DNA from 4 places in the Ureibacillus sp. FSL K6-0165 genome. Region 1 is predicted to be linked to each of the others. Evidence: riboswitches for the same ligand, from Rfam matches in the RefSeq annotation. Region 1 holds a riboswitch; each other region holds the start of a gene.
What was found. Region 1 has a riboswitch for S-adenosylmethionine ahead of metK (methionine adenosyltransferase). Riboswitches for the same ligand answer to the same signal wherever they lie in the genome.

Region 1 (5,033 bases):
TAGCATCCAATTATTAAAAGAATTTGCCAATAATGATTCGGTACACCTTTTTGGTTTTTCAAGGGGAGGATTAATGGCTTTATGGATGGGGATTTTGAGTAAAGATATTCGGTCAATCGTCACTTGGTCGGGTGTAGCTGATTTGGCGGATTTGTACGAAGAACGGGTTGATTTAAGACGTACGCTAAAGAGACTTATCGGTGGATCTCCAACAAAATATCCGGAAATTTATGAAGAACGCTCACCAATTTATGAAGTGGACCGCATTCATGCACCGGTACTTATTATCCACGGTACTGAAGATTCCAATGTTAGGATCGAACAGTCCTATAAGCTTGAAAAGGCGCTTAAGGAATCAGGAAAAGAATTTGAAACGTGGTATATGGCCAATTTGGCACACCATTTTCCACCCCATATCAATAGAGAAACGGTCCGTTCTATTTGCAATTGGATGAAAGAAAAAGGAAAGAAGCGATGATTTCAATTCACTCTTTTCCCTTTAATTATTGAAACACTTAGAACGTTTTTCATTAAAGATTTATAAAAAAGCCCATCAAAATTAAATGGCCTGATCAAAAAGTGTAATATTTTTTGATCAGGCTCAAATTCTTTATGATGATTATATTTTCCCTGCGTTGGTCACATCTGACGCGACTCCTTGTCGAAATTAATCTGCGAAGAATGCATGAGCATCAGTCGTAAAGAGAGGCGCCTCAATGACTTATTAGGCGCCTCTTTAATCTTAATATGAGTTTAGAATGGATGGAACGTTGATATTAAACCAATGGTCCACCTTTTTTCAAAATATCTTCTGATACGTTGTTAAATTTCTTGAAGTTTTCTTTGAATAAATCAGCTAAATAACGAGCTTTTTGATCGTAAGCTTCTTTATCTTTCCAAGCTTCACGAGGATCTAGCACTTCGCTTGGAACCCCTTCAATTGCAGTTGGGATGTGTAATCCGAAAATACCATCTTGTTTTGTTTCAACATCGTTTAATTTACCGCTGATAGCAGCACGTACCATTGCGCGAGTATATGAAAGCTTCATGCGGCTACCTACACCGTATTCGCCACCAGTCCAACCAGTGTTCACTAAGAATACTTGAACGTTGTGTTCATCGATTTTCTCACCTAACATTTCAGCATATTTTGTTGCTGGAAGTGGTAAGAAAGGAGAACCGAAGCATGTAGAGAATACTGGTTCAGGTGAAGTAACGCCGCGTTCAGTACCAGCCAATTTAGAAGTGAATCCGCTTAAGAAGTGGTACATTGCTTGTTCCTTCGTTAATTTACTGATTGGAGGAAGCACTCCAAAAGCATCAGCAGTTAAGAAAATAATTGTTTTCGGATGACCAGCAATAGAAGGCATTACAATATTATCAATGTAATGAATTGGATACGCTGCACGTGTATTTTCTGTTAGGCTATTATCATCGTAATCAGGAATACGTGATTCTGAATCGATTACAACGTTTTCTAACACTGTACCAAAACGAATGGCATTATAAATTTCTGGCTCTTTCTCAGCTGATAAATTAATTGTTTTAGCGTAGCAGCCGCCTTCAATGTTGAACACACCGTTGTCAGACCAACCATGTTCATCATCACCGATTAATTTACGATCACTGTCAGCAGAAAGAGTTGTTTTTCCAGTACCAGATAAACCAAAGAATAACGCTACGTCACCATCTTCTCCAACGTTAGCAGAGCAATGCATTGAAAGAATTCCTTTTTCAGGTAACAAGTAGTTCATGATACTGAAAATAGATTTTTTCATTTCACCAGCATATTCCGTACCACCGATTAAAATAATTTTCTTTTCGAATGATACGATAATAAATGCTTCTGAGTTTGTTCCGTCAACAGCTGGATTCGCTTTGAAACCAGGTGCAGAAATAATTGTGAAATCAGCTGTATGAGAAGCTAATTCTTCTTTTGTTGGACGGATGAATAATTGATGACAGAAAAGATTGTGCCAAGCATATTCATTTACTACTTGAATAGATAATTGAGATTCTTTATCTGCTCCAGCAAAGCCTTTAAATACAAATAACTCGTCTTTTTCTTTTAAGTAATTTAATACTTTTATATACAAGTTATCAAACACTTCAGCAGAGATTGGCTGATTTACACTACCCCAATCAATTTTATCTTTAATGCTTTCTTCTTCGACAATAAATTTATCTTTTGGAGAACGGCCTGTATATTTACCTGTCTCAGCAACAATTGCACCATCAATTGTTAATTTGGCTTCTCCACGAGTTACCGCCTTTTCAACTAATTGAGGCACTGACAATTGAGTGTTTATATTTCCACCTTTTAATAATTCCTTCAGCTCATTTGCAATTTCTACTGAATTCATCGATTAAATACCATCCTTTTTTTATTTTTAGGAAAATTAATTGTTGGTTATATAATACAGAAATTAGTATAACACATTAGATGAAATAATCTATACTAATTCTTAAAATTATTTATGAAAATTTTTTGCTTGTAACAAGAGTACCTACTTATAAGTAAATTATAGAATACCGGGTTATGTCAAATTTGAGAAAAAGGAAAAAATATTTGACATTGTATAGTATATTACGTAACATGTTGGTTGAACGGATACTCTTATCCAGAGCTGGTGGAGGGTTAAGGCCCTATGAAACCCGGCAACCTGCATTACTATAATAATGCGTGGTGCTAACCTGATGCAAGGGGTTCCCTTGAACGATAAGAGTGAAAGGTAGAATGTTTAGTTCCTTTCCTCATGCATGTGGATAGGAACTTTTTTTATTCAAGCACAAATGTCGTACTCATTCAACCTATAAAACCTATAAAAAGATAAAAATTTCTTAAAGCCTTTCATCATCTTCGCACTGTTCCTTACGGGCGAATGTTGCTAAGGCAAAATGGATAATGAGTACCGTATCATAGCAGAGATTCGTCTCGTAAATTTAGGAGGAAATTTAATGTCAAATCGTCGACTGTTTACATCAGAAAGCGTAACAGAAGGTCATCCAGATAAAATTTGTGACCAAATATCCGATGCAATATTGGATGCGATACTAGAAGAAGATCCAAATGCAAGGGTTGCTTGTGAAACAATTGTTACAACTGGATTAGTGCTTGTAACCGGAGAAATTACTACGACAACTTATGTCGATATTCAAAGTATTGTTCGGGACACTGTCGCAGAAATTGGATATACGCGTGGGAAATTTGGATTTGATGCAGAAAACTTGGCGGTGCTCACTGCAATCGGTGAACAATCACCAGATATTGCAGAAGGTGTAGACCAAGCCTTAGAAGCACGAGAAGGATATATGACTGATGAGGATATCGAAGCGATTGGTGCTGGAGACCAAGGATTAATGTTTGGATTTGCTTGCAATGAAACTCCAGAACTGATGCCTCTACCGATTAGTTTAGCTCATCGACTTGCAAGAAGATTATCAGAAGTTCGGAAATCAAAAGAGATTCCGTATTTACGACCAGATGGTAAAACACAAGTAACTGTAGAATATGATGAAAATAATGTACCTCGTCGCATTGATACAATCGTCATTTCTACTCAGCATGATGAAGGAGTTACTCTTGATCAAATTAAAGTAGATATGATGGAAAAAGTTATTAAGGAAATTGTTCCAATAGAGTTGATTGATGACGATACTAAATACTTCATTAACCCAACTGGCCGCTTCGTAATTGGTGGACCAAAAGGAGATGCGGGTCTAACTGGACGCAAAATTATTGTGGATACTTATGGTGGATATGCTCGTCATGGTGGAGGAGCATTTTCTGGAAAAGACCCTACAAAAGTGGACCGTTCTGCTGCCTATGCTGCGCGTTATGTAGCAAAAAACATCGTAGCATCTGGTCTTGCTGATCGAGTAGAAGTTCAATTAGCTTATGCAATTGGTGTTGCACGTCCTGTATCCATTTCAATTGATACTTTTGGAACAGGTAAAGTAAGTGAGAGCAAATTAGTTGAGTGGGTCAAAGAACTATTTGATTTACGACCTGCGGGTATCATTAAAATGCTAGATTTGCGTCGTCCAATTTATAAACAAACTGCTGCATATGGTCATTTTGGTCGCACGGATATCGATTTGCCTTGGGAAAGAACAGATGTGGCCCAATTATTAAGAGAGAAGGCAGGATTATAATTATTTTATAAAAATGCAGGCAAATATGAACGCCTGCATTTTTATTTTTCAATGTAAATTTAATATTGTATAAATAATAATAACTTGAATTTTATTTCTTTAATGACTGATAATATTTTCCTTTTTCAACATATTCTTGAATAATGCGATCCATATCTTTACGATCTTCTTCTGTTACTTGACGGACGACTTTAGCAGGATTGCCCATAGCGACAGAATTTGGAGGGATTTTTTTACCAGGAGGTACTAAACTTCCAGCTGCAACGAGTGCTCCTTCTCCGATTTCAGCACCATCTAATATGATGGATCCCATGCCAATTAAAGCGCGTTTACGTACAATACAACTGTGTAAGGTAGCCTGATGACCAACGATGACTTCATCCTCTATGATTAGAGGGTTATTGGGACTTTGATGTAAACAACTTAAATCTTGGATGCTACAACGTTTTCCAATAATCGTTGGTGCAACATCTCCGCGAATCACAGTTCCAAACCAAATTGACGTATCTTCGCCAATTGTAACATCTCCAGTAATCGTTACATGGTCTGCTATAAATACAGAAGGATCGATATTAGGTTCTTTATCTTTATAAGGATAAATCATCGCAAAGCTCCTCATTTCTAAAGTATTATTATGTATATTATCCTAGCAAATAAGAAAATATTTGAAAATAGAACAAAACTAACTTGTAATGACAGAAGTATTAGTGGATTTAGGAGGAACGCTATGTGGAAGTGGGAAACTAAAGAGCAACCGAAAGCTGTTATAGTAATAATACATAGCGCTTTTGAAAACCACCGTTGGTATGCATGGTTAATAGAAAAATTGATGACGGAAGGTTATCATGTCGTGATGGGCGATTTACCAGGGCATGAAG
Region 2 (5,033 bases), 1.3 Mb from region 1:
TCTCGTGTTATTTTTGGTAGCTTTCCATTTCAAACCAATTGTTGCAGAAGAAGAAATTGTTCAAGCGGATTTAGTAATTGAAAATGTTGAAGTATTTACTGTCGACAAAGTAAACGAGAAAGCAGAAGCCATTGCGGTGAAAAATGGAAAGTTTGTTTATGTAGGAGATCGGGAGGGCGTACAAGCCTATAAAGGTCCAAAAACGAAAGTAATGCATTTAGATAATCAGCTGTTATTGCCAGGATTTGTTGACGGTCATAATTATGCATATTTAAAAGCCGAGAAACTGTATTTATTGGACTTAACCCCTTACTCAAATTTTGAACAATATAAAAGAGCGATTTTAACGTATCGTTCACAAAATCCACAATTAAGGCAGCTTCGTGCTGTTGGATGGAATCAAAATGTGACGGAAGAAGCGAGTCAAAAGAGTGGACAAACTCCGAGAGAATTAATTGATCAACTTGTTTCAGATATCCCGTTTGTAGCTTTTTCAAATCATCGAGACGAGCTTTGGGTTAACTCAAAAGCAATCGAAATTTCAGGATTGGATGTAGAAACAGAAAAACAGGAACAAGGACAAATTGACCTTTTAGAAAAAGGCGAGTTGGGAGTAGTTCAAGGACAGTTCATTAAAGTAGTTATCCAATCTTTGCCTCAACCGGATTTTACAGTAGAACAATATAAGATAGCATTGTTGGAATTTCAAAAAGAAGCGGCAACATATGGAATTACGGCAGTATTTATTCCGTTCCGATACCATTCGGAAAATTTATTAAAAGCTATTGATGAACTTGATCAACAAGGTAAGCTGACGCTTTCCTATGAGTTAGGGTTATACGTAGATCCTTTTAAAGGATTAGAACAAATTGATTCGTTAAAGGAATGGAGAGATAAGTATCAGGGAGAGAATTATAGTTACCAAACGGTGAAATTGTATGGTGCAGAAGTTTTATCAAAAGATGGTTCATGGAATAGGGACAAGTTTTATCAACTGTTGGAATTGTTAGATCGGGAAGGTTTTCGAATACATGTGCAAGCAGATGGGGAATTAGATGAAATTGTAAAGGTGTTTGAATATGTTCGAGAGCATAATGGAAAACAGAATTTCAAGCATACTATTTCCAATATCCCTTTTATGACGAGGGAAAATTTAACCCAATTTCGAAAGTTTGGTCTGATTCCATCTGTTCAGCCATCTCTCTTTTATCACACAATGGGAGTTAAAGAAAAGGTGGAAGAATTAAAAGATTTGCATCGAATGAAAAGCTATTTTGAGCGGGGATTACCAGTTGCATCTTCGAGTAATTATCCTTTTGGCGAGTTGAATCCACTATACGGAATTGAAACGGGAATGACTAGACTTCATGCAAAAGAAGAAAAAAATCTTAAACCATTATGGCCAAAAGAAAGTGCTACGTTGAAACAAATGCTTCGTAGTTACACCATCTATGCGGCAAGACAAATAGGAAAAGAAGAATGGATTGGGAAGATTCGTGTGGGGAAACAAGCAGACTTTATCATATTAGATAAAAATATCTTTAAAATACCTCCTAGTGAGATAAGTGAAGCGAAAGTCGTGTTAACTTATTTTAAGGGAAAAGAAATATATCGTGATAATTCTCATATCGATGAATGAAATAAAAAGAACCTCCCGTAGTTGTTAGGTGTATTACCTTTACGGGAGATTTTTTTTATGCGGTTTCATCTTTCTCTCTTTTAAAAGCTGCGTTGATGGTTGGTTCTGTCCCGAGTTTAATGCGTTTAATGTTTTCTAAATGTAAAATCGTTGCAACCAATAACAGCAATATTACGATGATAAATGGCCAAATAGTTGGTTCAAACAGCAAAGAGTTTATAGCAAAAACGATATACAAAAAGAATACACCGATAATTAAATAGTTGGATAATAAGGAAACTATGACAAGAGCTATCATAGAAAGTAGACCAAATTTCCAATTGATTGCAAGGAAAATTCCGATGAGGGAAGCAGTTCCTTTACCGCCTCTGAAATGCATATGAATGGGAAAATTATGACCTAGAATTACTGCGGCACCTGTCAAATAGAGCAATATTGAGATTTGTTCAGTTTCAAATAGTGTATAGTGATCTAAAAAATATCTTGTTAAGATAATCGCAAAAACTCCTTTTCCGATATCAATGAATCCAACAAGTATGCCGTATTTCCAGCCCAGCGTAAGAGTAGCGTTGGAAGCTCCTGCATTGCCGAGTCCAGCTTCTTTTAAATTCACACCGGAAAGTAATTGTGCTGCATTTGACCCATGAATACATCCAATAAAATAGCCGACAATAAGAAATGTAATCACTGCAGTTATCATTCTATTGGACTCCTTTATAGAAAAGTGCATTTTAATATATTATACTCAATAAAATAAAAAATAGTTTCAAATTTTTTAAAAAATTAGTTGACAGAGTGGCATACTATGTTTTATAGTTAATCCAACGATGGAAATCAAATCAATACTCTTATCAAGAGAGGCGGAGGGACTAGGCCCTATGATGCCCGGCAACCGGCAAGAAAATTGCAAAGGTGCTAAATCCTACAGATCATATTGATCTGAAAGATAAGAGGAGGAAATGTACGTGCATACAACACCCTCTTCTTATATAAGAAGAGGGTTTTTGTTTTACTTCAATGCCTCCTCAAGAAATCCATCAATTATTTATTTAGGAGGAGAAAACGATGTCCGAATTCAAGCCAGAAACGTTATTACTTCACGGTGGCCAACAACCTGACCCTACTACAGGTGCTATTGCTGTTCCTATTTATCGCACAACAGCATATGCATTCAAAGACACAGAACATGCGCGCAAATTATTCGCTCTTGAAGAAGTTGGTAATATTTATTCTCGCATTATGAATCCAACTGTAGATGTATTTGAAAAGCGTGTTGCTTTACTAGAAGGTGGTACTGCAGCTGTTGCTTTATCTTCCGGTCAGGCGGCGATTGCATTCTCCATTTTAAACATCGCTAATGCAGGAGATGAAATTGTTTCAGCTGGTTCCTTATATGGTGGAACATACAACTTATTTGCAAACACATTGCCGCGCTGGGGAATTACTACAAAATTTGTAGATGAAAGAGATCCAGAAAACTTCCGCAAAGCGATTACGGACAAAACAAAAGCGATTTATGCTGAAACGGTAGGAAACCCTAGTTTAAATATTTTAGATATTGAAGCGGTGGCAAAAATTGCTCACGAAAATGGCATACCATTAATTATCGACAATACGTTCCCATCTCCATATGGATGCAACCCAATTGAATTTGGAGCAGACGTCGTAATACACTCTGCGACAAAATGGATTGGGGGACACGGTACAACAATCGGAGGAATTGTTGTAGATGGGGGTAAATTTGACTGGACACAAGGTCGATTCCCAGGATTCACTGAGCCCGATCACACATATCACGGAATTCGTTATGGTATTGATACAGCCGAAGCTGCTTTTGCAACAAAATTACGTGTACAATTATTACGTGACTTTGGTCCAACTTTAGGGCCAGATGCAGCGTTTAGCTTCTTACAAGGTTTAGAAACCCTTCATCTTCGTTATGTAAGACATGGTGAAAACGCAGAAAGAATTGTGGAATTCTTGAAAAACCACCCATACGTAGAATATGTGAATTATCCAGGGGATGAAAACTTCCCATCTCACCACCTTGCGAAGAAATATTTAAAAAACGGTTACGGATCAATGGTAACATTCGGAATTAAAGGTGGTCGTGAAGCAGGTCGAGTGGTAATTGACAACGTGAAATTATTCTCTCACGTAGCGAATGTTGGAGATGCAAGATCGCTCATTATTCATCCTGCATCAACAACTCACCAACAATTATCTGCTGAGGAATTAAAAATTGCTGGAGTAGGGGAAGAACTCATTCGCTTATCCATCGGCTTAGAAAATGTAGATGACATTATTGCAGATTTAGATCAAGCTTTAGCAAAAGCTGAGGCAGAATTTAGTGTAAATAAGGCTTAATCATTCGTTCAAGCCCTCTAAGAACCGCTATTGAATCGCTAATAATAGCTGCTCATTTGCCGCTGTTAAAAAATAAAGCATTAAATGCTCCCCATAATAGTCGTTAAGAGAAGAGGTTGCTCATGTGCAACATTAAAATCCTCTATGGTCCAAAAGATAAAATGCTCATTTGCAGTGAAAATTTAATAGGAAAGTGCTGCTCATTCGCAGCTGATCCAATTATCCAAAGTTTCTTAAAATGATTGATTGAGTAAGGCTGCTCATTTGCAGTAGATAATTCAAATTTTCCTCAAAGGCGCTTAATCGAAAGGCTACTCATTTGTAGCAAAAATAATTTAATACGATGTGAGTTGTATTCCCATTCGAATACAATTCACATTAATAAATAGGCTGATCTGTCATTTTGGTAGAACCAATCGTTCTCAATTCTAGACACCCCATTTTCGATATATAAAATTAATTCCTAGTAAAATAATTAGGTTACTTGAATTTTATCGTTTAATCATTTATAGTGTATATAAGAGTTGATTGAATGCTATTGTATTTGGTATTTTCAATAATCCCCCCTAAATGTTTAAGGAAAGCCTTTAATGGCTTTCCCCTTTAAAAGGAGTTGAATCCTATGAAAAAGATTTATAGTGCCCAAAATTTTGCGGCTTATATCATATACGAATTAAATGACATGAATACTTTTGTAAATGCAAAATCATTGCAACATTTGCTTGAAATAGTAAAAAAACAGTGGGAAAGTGTTTTTGGATACAGCCCGTATAAAGAGCAAACCTATACGCTTTTAACACACGGGTATATAGTAAAAGAAGTATACGATGCATATAAAGAATTGGGTGAACAACCAATTTTAGAACCTGCAAAAGAATGGTTTTTAACATATGGGGATTTCCAATTGATAAGAAGACCTTTTGCTGTTCCTGCCTTTTCAGCGGAAGAAGAACGATTGATGAGAAAGATTTTACGTAACTATCAAACTGCATTATTAGTGCATGCATCATGATAAGATGAATGACTG
Region 3 (5,033 bases), 460 kb from region 1:
GTTGCCAATCACAAAGGAAATTCAAAAAGAATGGTTTTCATTACTAAATAATTCTACTGAACACGATTTAGATGAAATCCGAAAACTATATGTGAAACATGCAAATGTGATTGGTACAACTTGTGTTGCTTCCGCAAATAAAGATTTTATGGACAATTATCCTATTTTTGATGTCGTCATTATTGATGAAGTATCAAAAGCAACACCGCCTGAATTATTACTTCCAATGTTAAAAGGGAAAAAAATTATTCTTGTCGGTGACCACCATCAGTTGCCACCATTAATCGGTGACGATACATTTGAAGAAACATTGGAAGTAGTTATGAAAGAAAGCGACACTTTTGAAGAAAAAAGGGAACTCGAGAAGCTTTTGGAAGAATCATTATTTGAACGCCTATATAAAAATTTACCTAGCACAAATAAGAAAATGCTAGGAATTCAATACAGAATGCATGAAAAGATTATGCAAACCATCACTCCATTTTATAGGACCGGCAACGAGTCCTTACATTGTGGTTTAGATAATTCTGATGAAGCAAGAGATCATAAATTAAATGGAAATTATGTAAAACGCCATGAACATTTATTATGGTTCGATCTACCAAACGAGCCACATTACTTTGAAGAAAGAATGAAGGAAGGCGCTAGTTTATTTAACTCTTCCGAACTAGAAACAATACGGAAACTATTAATCGATTTAAACGAAGCAACTGCAAAATCAAAAGAACAAGGCTTACTTGAAAATGATGCTTTAAAATCCGTTGGTGTGATTAGTTTCTATCGAGAGCAAGTAAATCGAGTTAATTTGTTAATAGAAGAGTTGAATTTGTCCCATTTACATATTCGGACAGGCTCTGTCGATAAATTCCAGGGTATGGAAATGGACGTTATACTACTAAGTATGGTTCGAAACAATCCACATGGAGAAATCGGTTTTGCAAAAGATTACCGCCGGTTAAACGTTGCATTATCGAGAGCAAGAGAATTACTGATGATTATTGGCAGCTCAGAAATGTTCATGAATCGACCAAAAGCAAAGAACACTAAAGAAATGTATCAATATCTATATGAAGTAGTGGAAAAACAACAAGGTATTCGAAAAATAACAAAGGAGACGTTCTTAACATAAACATGGAACTCCATCAAATACAGCAACAATTAATAAAAAAGCTTGAAAAAGAAAAATCTGGTTTAATCATTCATACCGATATTTGGTGTATTCCGATGCATACGTATGAAATCACTTATCAGCCAGTTCGAAAGAGGACGATGGATATATTAATGAAAATCTTACTTTTCTCTTGCCAAAAATCAACTTTCGAAAGGGCTGAACAGCTCAGTGAAATTTTACTGGTAGAGCCACTATTTATAGAAGATTTATTACGGAAAATGCAAAAAAATGGGTTGTTGATACGGGAAAATAACTATTATCAACTTACCGAAAAAGGAATGAAACAATTTTCTCTAGGAGTATTTGAAGAGGAATTAGAACCCGTAGCAATAGAGCTACTATATAGCCCTGTACATCATCAAATCGTAGAAGGCGATATTGAGGAAGTATTAGACTTTGATGATTTTCCGGAACAAATCTATCGTTATATACGTAATGAAGAGGGGCCAGTAAGTGCACCTTTTATGATGAAAGCAATACAAAACATGCAAGCGACGGAACTGGAAGAAGATCATCAAGAAATCAAATCCATACTATCAATGGAAAATACTCAAGTAAATGATGTCCCTTGTATCGAATTCATTATTTGGAACGCTGAAAACAAGGAATTATTTATCCGCGTATGGAATACATTATTTAATAGTTGGGATCAACAATTAGAACAAGAATTGAATGAGAAAGAGAGCTCGGAATGGCTAACAAAAATGCAGAGTAAAATAAAATAACCTAATATTGCAAATCCCTATTAAATGTGTTAGGATTATCTTAATTTTATAAGGATTCAAAACTTTCTTATCAAGAGAAGCGGAGGGACTTGGCCCAATGAAGCTTCAGCAACCTCTAACGATTGTTAGAAAGGTGCTAATTCCAGCAAGGCTATGCCTTGGGAGATAAGAGAGTGCGTACATGAAATGTTTGTACCCTCTCATTTCCTATGCTGGAATGAGAGGGTTTTTTAATAATTAAATGTAGAATTGGGGGACATGAGAAATGCCAATTAATATTCCGAAGAATTTACCAGCTGGAGAAATTTTAAGAAATGAAAAGATTTTCGTCATGGAAGAAGACCGTGCGTTATCACAGGAAATCCGACCATTAAATATTTTGGTTTTTAACTTGATGCCTGAAAAAGAAAAAGCAGAATTACAATTATTGCGTTTACTCGGTAACACTCCTTTACAAACAAATGTAACATTTTTAAATACAGCTTCATATGAGCCAAAAAATGTGTCAAAAAGCCATTTAGAGATGTTTTATAAAACTTTTGATGAAATCAAGCATCGCCGTTTTGATGGAATGGTCATTACCGGGGCACCAGTAGAACGGTTGGAATTTGAAGAAGTTAATTATTGGAAAGAATTAACTGAAATTTTAGACTGGGCACAAGACAATGTGACATCGATAATTTATATATGTTGGGCGGCACAAGCAGCACTATATTATCACTTCGGAATAGGGAAATTTGAGTTGCCGAAAAAATGTTCTGGTATCTATTCACACACTATAACAGACTTAACAAACGATTTAGTTCGTGGTTTCAATGATGAATTTGTGGCACCTCATTCTCGATACACGTCAGTTTCCTTAGAGGAAGTGCAACAACATCCTGATTTACAATTGTTGAGCTATTCTGAAGAAGTAGGACCTTTTATCATTCAATCAAAAGATAATAAACACATTATGATTACAGGACACTTGGAATATGATGCAACAACCCTTGCCGAAGAATATGAGCGTGATGTAAAGAAAGGATTACCAATAGACATTCCAGCAAACTATTTTCCTAACAATGACCCAACAAAAAAACCAAAAAATAGTTGGAGAGCACATGCCCACCTATTATTCTATAACTGGTTGAACTACTATGTTTACCAAGAAACACCTTACGACTGGCATTTTGTCGATGGTTACGAACCAATTGATTATCATATTTAATGAAAACTGTAAAAATTCTTCTTCCACGGAAGAATTTTTACAGTTTTTTTATTAATAAAACAATTCATACATATGAATGACAATAGCGAGTGCAAAATGAAGTTCTTGAACAAATAAAGAATTCATAATTGGAAATACTCAATAATATGTAAAGGGGGTAATGAAATGTCCGAACAGCTACATTATGGTGATGATTATAAATTTATTCCCGTCACTTCTATATTAAGTGGGGTAGGGCTAAACATTACAGAGGATTTATATCATTTTACAATCCAAGTAGTCAATGTTTGCTTTATTGGTGATCCAGATAAAGACAATCAATGGGTTTTAGTTGATGCGGGAATGCCGAAATCAGCTAATGCAATCATTGAAGAAGCTGAGCAGCGTTTCGGTCAAAATGCCCGCCCAAAAGCGATTCTTTTAACCCATGGACATTTTGATCATGTTGGCGCAATTGTTGATTTAGTAAAACATTGGAATGTCCCAGTATATGCCCATGAAGAAGAAATCCCATTTTTAATAGGAGAACAAAGCTATCCAAATCCAGATCCTACGGTAGATCGTGGACTCGTTGCGAGAATGTCACCATACTTTCCTAAACAGCCAATACAGTTAGATTCTTTTGTTCATGCACTGCCGAAAAATGGAACAATCCCGATGTTACCTGAATGGAAGTGGATTCCAACACCGGGACATTCACCAGGTCATATCTCTCTTTTTCGTGAACGCGACCGTGCGCTAATTGCTGGTGATGCGTTCGTTACGGTGAAACAAGAGTCTTTGTTTAAAGTTTTTGTACAAGAAAAGGAAATCTCTGGCCCACCTAAATATTTTACAACGAATTGGAAATTAGCAAGAGAAAGCGTTACAAAACTCGCTTATCTTCGTCCAAGAGTGGCACTATGTGGACACGGTGTTCCAATGTCGGGTGAAGAATTGGAAAATGGATTAGCCCAATTAGTTCATCACTTCGATGAATTGGCAATTCCGAAAGATGGAAGATACGTTGATGGTTTTGAACATTAACTCACAAAAGCATATAAATAAAGAAAGAAACCGCAACGTTTGTTATACGGTTTCTTTCTTTATTTATATTAAAAACATCGCAACAATTGTCGTCACAAATAATCCAATTACTACTGGAATTAAGTTTCTTCTAGCCAACTCAAATGGACTGACATTACAGATTGCTGCTGCTGGAATTAAAGCCCATGGTACTAAAGTTCCACCACCAACATAAATGGCTGCAATTTGACCTAATGCTGTAAGAGTAGCAGTTCCTTCACCAATCACTGTACCAAATAGATTAGCAATCGAACCTACTAACGAAATACCAGAAAATCCGGAGCCATCTAACCCTGTAATTGCGCCAACTCCTGCAACTGTCACTGCAGCAATTTCAGCGGTTAAAGGCACAACCGCTGCTAGTGCGACCCCTAAATCATTAATGATGCCTTGAGATCCTTCTGGTAAATGATTGCCGATGATTTGAGTAAATCCAGAATCTCCTAAATAGAAGAATGCGGCAATTGGAATAACAGGACCAAACACTTTAAAACCAAATTGGAAACCTTGAATTAAATAACTTGTCGTTTTTTCTAGTCCAGCATTTTTATGGGCAAACATTGAAAGGAGTAATAGAAGTGCTAACGTTGTTCCACCAATTAATGCTGTCGCATCTCCACCAGTTAAATCAAATATAGACATAGCCACTACATTTAATAAGAAGGCAATTGGTATCAATATCGCAAATATTCGCTTTTGTCTCATCGATAAAAGATTTGTGTCAACCTCTTCTTGTTCCTGAGTTTCACCATCAAAATTTCCAATCATGTCAATCGTACCGCGCTTCATATCCCGTTTTAACAATAGAAATGCTACAACTGTCGTAACAATCCCCATCACAATCACTAGAGGAATGCTTGCA
Region 4 (5,033 bases), 630 kb from region 1:
ATATTATTTGAAGGCAGCTGAAGGCGGGGATCTCGATGCCCAATATCGAATGGGTTCCATCTATTTTGAGGGTCTATTGGGCAGGGAGAGGAATGTCCCTCTTGCTATTGAGTGGTTTGAAAAAGCAGCGGAATACCATCACATTGATTCAATTTATAATTTAGGGTTTCTATATGAGAATGGAATCGGTGTTGAAAGAAACGGAAAGAAAGCACTTTATTATTATAAGAGAGCTTCGTTGCTAGGAGATTATCAAGCAAAGTTAAATATCGCATATATTTACGAAAATGGGATTGATGTTGAAGTAGATAAAAAAGCGGCAGCCCGCTGGCGAGAACTGGCAAAACAACAAAAGCAAAATGAGTATAATTAATAATAAGCACACTAAAAAGTATTGCATTACTACATTCCATATTCCGTAATGTAGTGGGGATGACAGAACATTACATGCTATGAAGAGATTGTGATTCTAAAGTTGGATTATGAAAAACTAGTTGAATATAGTGAAACAGTCCTTTGTAGTATAGTGGAAAGGGCTGTTTTTTATTGTTTAATAAATTGAATAAATTATCAAAATTCCTTTTGAAATAAATTCAACAGTCAAAAGCATATTTGTTGTTTACTATATTGAAATTTACTAAAGCCGACACAGAAAGAGTTATAAAAAAAGTTTATACTAAAAGTACGGTAAAATGATCTTATAGGAGTTGTAACGAATGAAAACGGTAACGGTTATCGGTGGAGGAATTACAGGACTTTGCACGATGTATTATTTACAAAAACAATTAAAGGAAAACGAAATTCCTGCCCGTTTAGTACTTGTGGAAAAAAATCCGTACCTTGGCGGAAAAATGCACACAGCGCGTGAAAAAGGATTCATCATGGAAACGGGAGCAGATTCCATTGTAGCACGATATCCAAGCGTAATTGAACTTGTAAAGGAACTAGATTTTGAATCGGAAGTCGTATATAACGAAACAGGAATTTCTTATATTCACACCAATAATGAATTACATGCGATTCCAAAGGACTCTGTATTTGGCATTCCTATGACTCTCGAATCCCTAAAGGCGAGCACATTAATTTCAGAAGAAGGGAAACAACGAGTGTTAAAAGATGAGGAAATACCGAATACGAAATTTACGAAGGAAAGTTCCATCGGAGATTTCTTAGAATACTTTTTAGGAAAAGAAATCGTGGAGAAACAAATAGCTCCTGTATTAGCTGGTGTTTATTCAGGGGACATTTATAAATTGTCCATTGCCTCTACGCTTCCATACTTAGTTGATTACAAAAATGAATATGGAAGTATAATGAAAGGTTTGCAAGCAAATCGGGAAAAGTTTGAACGGGAAGCGAATAAAAAATTCCTTTCTTTTAAAAATGGACTATCTCAACTAATTGATCGAATGGAAGAACTGCTTGTGGATGTAGAAATATATAAAGATACTGAAACAGTTCTTGTTGAGAAGAAAGAACAACGTTATGAAATTTCCTTCGCTAACGGAGAAAAATTGGAATCGGATGTTGTTGTGTTAGCATTGCCCAACCAAGTCGTGAAGCAAGTTTTAAATAATGATGAATTAAATCCTTATTTCAACAAATTTAAAAATGCATCAGCCATTACGATGTATGTAGGCTTCGATCTACCAGATTCTATTTTGCCTAAGGATGGCACTGGATTTATCGTTTCCTATAACAGCGACTTATTATGTAATGCCTCTACTTGGACAAGCCGTAAATGGAAGCATACTTCAACAGAAGGAAATCTACTTGTTCGACTGTTTTATAAAGAAAGTAATCCTCGCTACCAAGAATTAGTGAAAATGAGTGATGAAGAGTTAACAAAGGTTGCTTTGAACGATATTCAACTCAGTTTGAATATAGAAGCACAACCTACCATTGTGAATATTACAAAATGGATCGATGCCATGCCAACTTATGATTTAGCTCATCATGAAGCTTTGCAAGAAATAATTACAAAATTAGATAACCTCTATCCGAATCTTTACATTGCTGGTTGCTCTTATTTCGGCGTAGGAATTGGTGCATGCATTGATAACGGGAAAGAAACAGCAAAACAAATTATAAACAACTTTTTAAATAATTCCGACTGATTAACTTGACAAAATGAAGTATTGATTTTATGATGTAAGTTATTATATTGATATTTTAAAATCGAATATGACTTATCAAGAGAAGTGGAGGGAACTGGCCCGGTGAAGCTTCAGCAACCACTAAAAATTTTTAGTAAGGTGCTAAATCCAGCGGCAATTGCCGAAAGATAAGGTGACTTCTAAAGGAAATGACAAGCCTTCTTTCGCAAGAAGGCTTTTTCTATTAGATGAATTGACAGAAAATTTATGAAGTAAAGAAAAGTGAGGGAATTTCGGATGGGGCTACTAGATGCGTTAAAACATAAAGTGTTAGTTGCAGATGGTGCTATGGGAACGCTGTTATATTCATATGGACTTGAAAATTGTCACGAAGAAATGAATATTGAAAAACCGGAAATCATTAAAAAAATTCATAAGGAATACATACAAGCTGGCGCAGATGTTATTCAAACGAATACATATGGCGCTAATCGAATCAAGCTCACTCGTTATGGTTTGGAGTCAAAAGTAGTGGAAATTAACGAAGGTGCGATAGGTGTTGCCAAACAAGCAGCCAAGAACAGTGAAGTGTTTATTTTAGGTTCGATTGGTGGTATCCGTGGTGTTCGCAAAGTAGATTATACATTAGATGAAATTCTCGCAGCAGTTCGTGAACAAGCAGAAGTGCTAATTGCGGGGCAGTTAGATGGTTTGTTGTTAGAAACTTATTATGATTTTGAAGAGCTATGCGAGACGTTAAAAATGTTACGAGCCATGACGGATATGCCCATCATTGCTCAAGTTTCAATGCAAGAGCCGGGCGTATTAATGAATGGCATGAAATTGAATGAAGCATTAAAGCAGTTAGAAAAATTAGGTGCAGATATTGTAGGGGTGAACTGTCGACTTGGTCCATACCACACAATACAGGCTTTTGAACAGGTAGAAATTCCTGAACGAGCGTATTTATCTGTTTATCCGAACGCTTCTTTATTAGATATTGAAGAGGGGCGTGTCGTTTACGAATCAGAAGTAGATTATTTTGCAAGGGCAGCGGTTGAATTATGCAATGAAGGAGTAAGGCTCATTGGAGGATGTTGCGGTACAACACCGAAACATATTGAAGCGATGAAAAAGAAGCTTGCTCATTTTCAGCCGGTTGAAAAGAAAGAGGCAAAACCTCAGAGGGAAATAATCATTCGCGAGGCTGAACCGCATAGTTTTGAACCTCTCCACGAAAAAGCAAAAAGAGCACGTTCTGTCATTGTAGAATTGGATACGCCGAAGCATCTTGAAATTGAACAGTTTGTTGAAGGAGCAAAAGCTCTTTACAATGCAGGGGCAGATCTTATCATGATGGCAGACAATTCACTAGCATCTCCAAGGGTTAGCAACTTGGCAATGGGGGCCATTTTAAAACTGCAATATGGCATACGCACAATGCCACATATTACTTGCCGAGATCGAAACTTAATTGGGCTGCAATCCCATTTAATGGGGCTCAATGCTCTTGGCCTTCATGATGTGTTGGCTGTAACTGGTGATCCAACAAAGGTAGGGGATTTTCCGGGTGCAACAAGTGTTTATGACGTTTCATCGATGGAATTGATATCATTAATTAAACAGTTAAATGAAGGGATTTCTTTTTCTGGCAAAGCACTAAGAAAAAAAGCGAATTTCTCAGTAGCAGCGGCTTTCAATCCTAACGTGAGAGTGTTAGATCGTGCTGTCAGCCGTCTAGAGAAAAAAATTGAACATGGTGCGGATTATTTCATTACGCAACCAGTCTATTCGAAGGAAAAAATTGTGGAAATTCATGAGGCGACAAAACATTTAGATACACCAATTTATATAGGAATTATGCCGCTTACTAGCTTTAAAAATGCGGAATTTTTGCATCATGAAGTACCGGGAATTAAATTATCTGATGATGTGTTAGAAAGAATGCAACAAGTAAGCGGAAATAAAGAACAAGAAACAAAAGTAGGACTAGAAATTGCAAAAGAATTGTTAGATACAGCAACGAAATACTTCAACGGCATTTATTTAATTACGCCGTTTATGCGATATGAAATCACTTTACAACTATTGCAATATATTCAACAACTTGACGAGCAAAATAAAGGAGTTAAAGCAAATGGTTAACCATCCAATAGAGGAACAATTGCAAAAAAGAATATTGATTATCGATGGTGCAATGGGAACAATGCTCCAGCAGGAAAATTTAACACCGGAAGATTTTGGTGGGGAAGAATTTGATGGATGTAATGAACACCTTGTATTAACTAGACCTGATGTCATTTCTAAAATCCATCGAGCGTACTTAGAAGCTGGAGCAGATATTATTTCTACAAATACATTTGGAGGAACCCCACTCGTATTAAATGAATATGGATTAGGTTATAAAGCAGAAGAAATTAATAAGAGGGCTGTAGAACTTGCAAAAGCAGAAGCTGAAAAATATTCAACAAGCGACTGGCCTCGCTTCGTTGCAGGATCCATAGGTCCAACGACGAAAACATTGTCTGTAACGGGCGGTATTACATTTGATGAGCTATCTGAAAACTTCTATATCCAAGCGAAAGCACTAATTGAAGGCGGCGCAGATTTATTGTTACTTGAGACAAGCCAAGATATGTTAAACGTGAAAGCGGCAACCCTTGGTTTGAAGCGGGCATTTAAAGAAACTGGAAAAGAGCTTCCGATTATGGTTTCTGCGACGATTGAGCCAATGGGAACAACACTTGCTGGGCAATCTATAGAAGCTTTCTATATTTCTATTGAACACATCAAGCCAATTTCAATTGGGCTTAACTGTGCGACAGGGCCAGAATTTATGACGGATCATATTCGCTCGCTTTCCGAATTATCTACAAGCTATATAAGCTGTTATCCGAACGCTGGATTACCAGATGAAGAGGGACATTATCATGAAAC

Region 2: linked by a shared signal. The riboswitch ahead of NST00_RS01675 (O-acetylhomoserine aminocarboxypropyltransferase/cysteine synthase family protein) and the one ahead of metK (methionine adenosyltransferase) in region 1 are both predicted to bind S-adenosylmethionine.
Region 3: linked by a shared signal. The riboswitch ahead of metA (homoserine O-acetyltransferase MetA) and the one ahead of metK (methionine adenosyltransferase) in region 1 are both predicted to bind S-adenosylmethionine.
Region 4: linked by a shared signal. The riboswitch ahead of NST00_RS04850 (bifunctional homocysteine S-methyltransferase/methylenetetrahydrofolate reductase) and the one ahead of metK (methionine adenosyltransferase) in region 1 are both predicted to bind S-adenosylmethionine.

The regions. Positions count from the first base shown of each region.
Region 1 covers NZ_JBBOQS010000001.1:1,604,929-1,609,961, forward strand. The annotation lists gene NST00_RS08095 (alpha/beta hydrolase family protein) at 1-478, shown strand, start outside; gene pckA (phosphoenolpyruvate carboxykinase (ATP)) at 777-2,363, opposite strand; SAM riboswitch class I at 2,615-2,726, shown strand; gene metK (methionine adenosyltransferase) at 2,959-4,155, shown strand; gene NST00_RS08110 (gamma carbonic anhydrase) at 4,247-4,759, opposite strand; gene NST00_RS08115 (alpha/beta hydrolase) at 4,883-5,033, shown strand, end outside.
Region 2 covers NZ_JBBOQS010000001.1:346,045-351,077, reverse strand. The annotation lists gene NST00_RS01685 (amidohydrolase) at 1-1,639, shown strand, start outside; gene NST00_RS01680 (glycerol-3-phosphate acyltransferase) at 1,695-2,339, opposite strand; SAM riboswitch class I at 2,485-2,592, shown strand; gene NST00_RS01675 (O-acetylhomoserine aminocarboxypropyltransferase/cysteine synthase family protein) at 2,705-4,006, shown strand; gene NST00_RS01670 (hypothetical protein) at 4,629-5,018, shown strand.
Region 3 covers NZ_JBBOQS010000001.1:2,067,607-2,072,639, reverse strand. The annotation lists gene NST00_RS10305 (DEAD/DEAH box helicase) at 1-1,129, shown strand, start outside; gene NST00_RS10300 (hypothetical protein) at 1,132-1,896, shown strand; SAM riboswitch class I at 1,961-2,068, shown strand; gene metA (homoserine O-acetyltransferase MetA) at 2,162-3,106, shown strand; gene NST00_RS10290 (MBL fold metallo-hydrolase) at 3,272-4,132, shown strand; gene NST00_RS10285 (hypothetical protein) at 4,196-5,033, opposite strand, start outside.
Region 4 covers NZ_JBBOQS010000001.1:970,245-975,277, forward strand. The annotation lists gene NST00_RS04840 (tetratricopeptide repeat protein) at 1-373, shown strand, start outside; gene hemG (protoporphyrinogen oxidase) at 717-2,117, shown strand; SAM riboswitch class I at 2,187-2,291, shown strand; gene NST00_RS04850 (bifunctional homocysteine S-methyltransferase/methylenetetrahydrofolate reductase) at 2,394-4,241, shown strand; gene metH (methionine synthase) at 4,234-5,033, shown strand, end outside.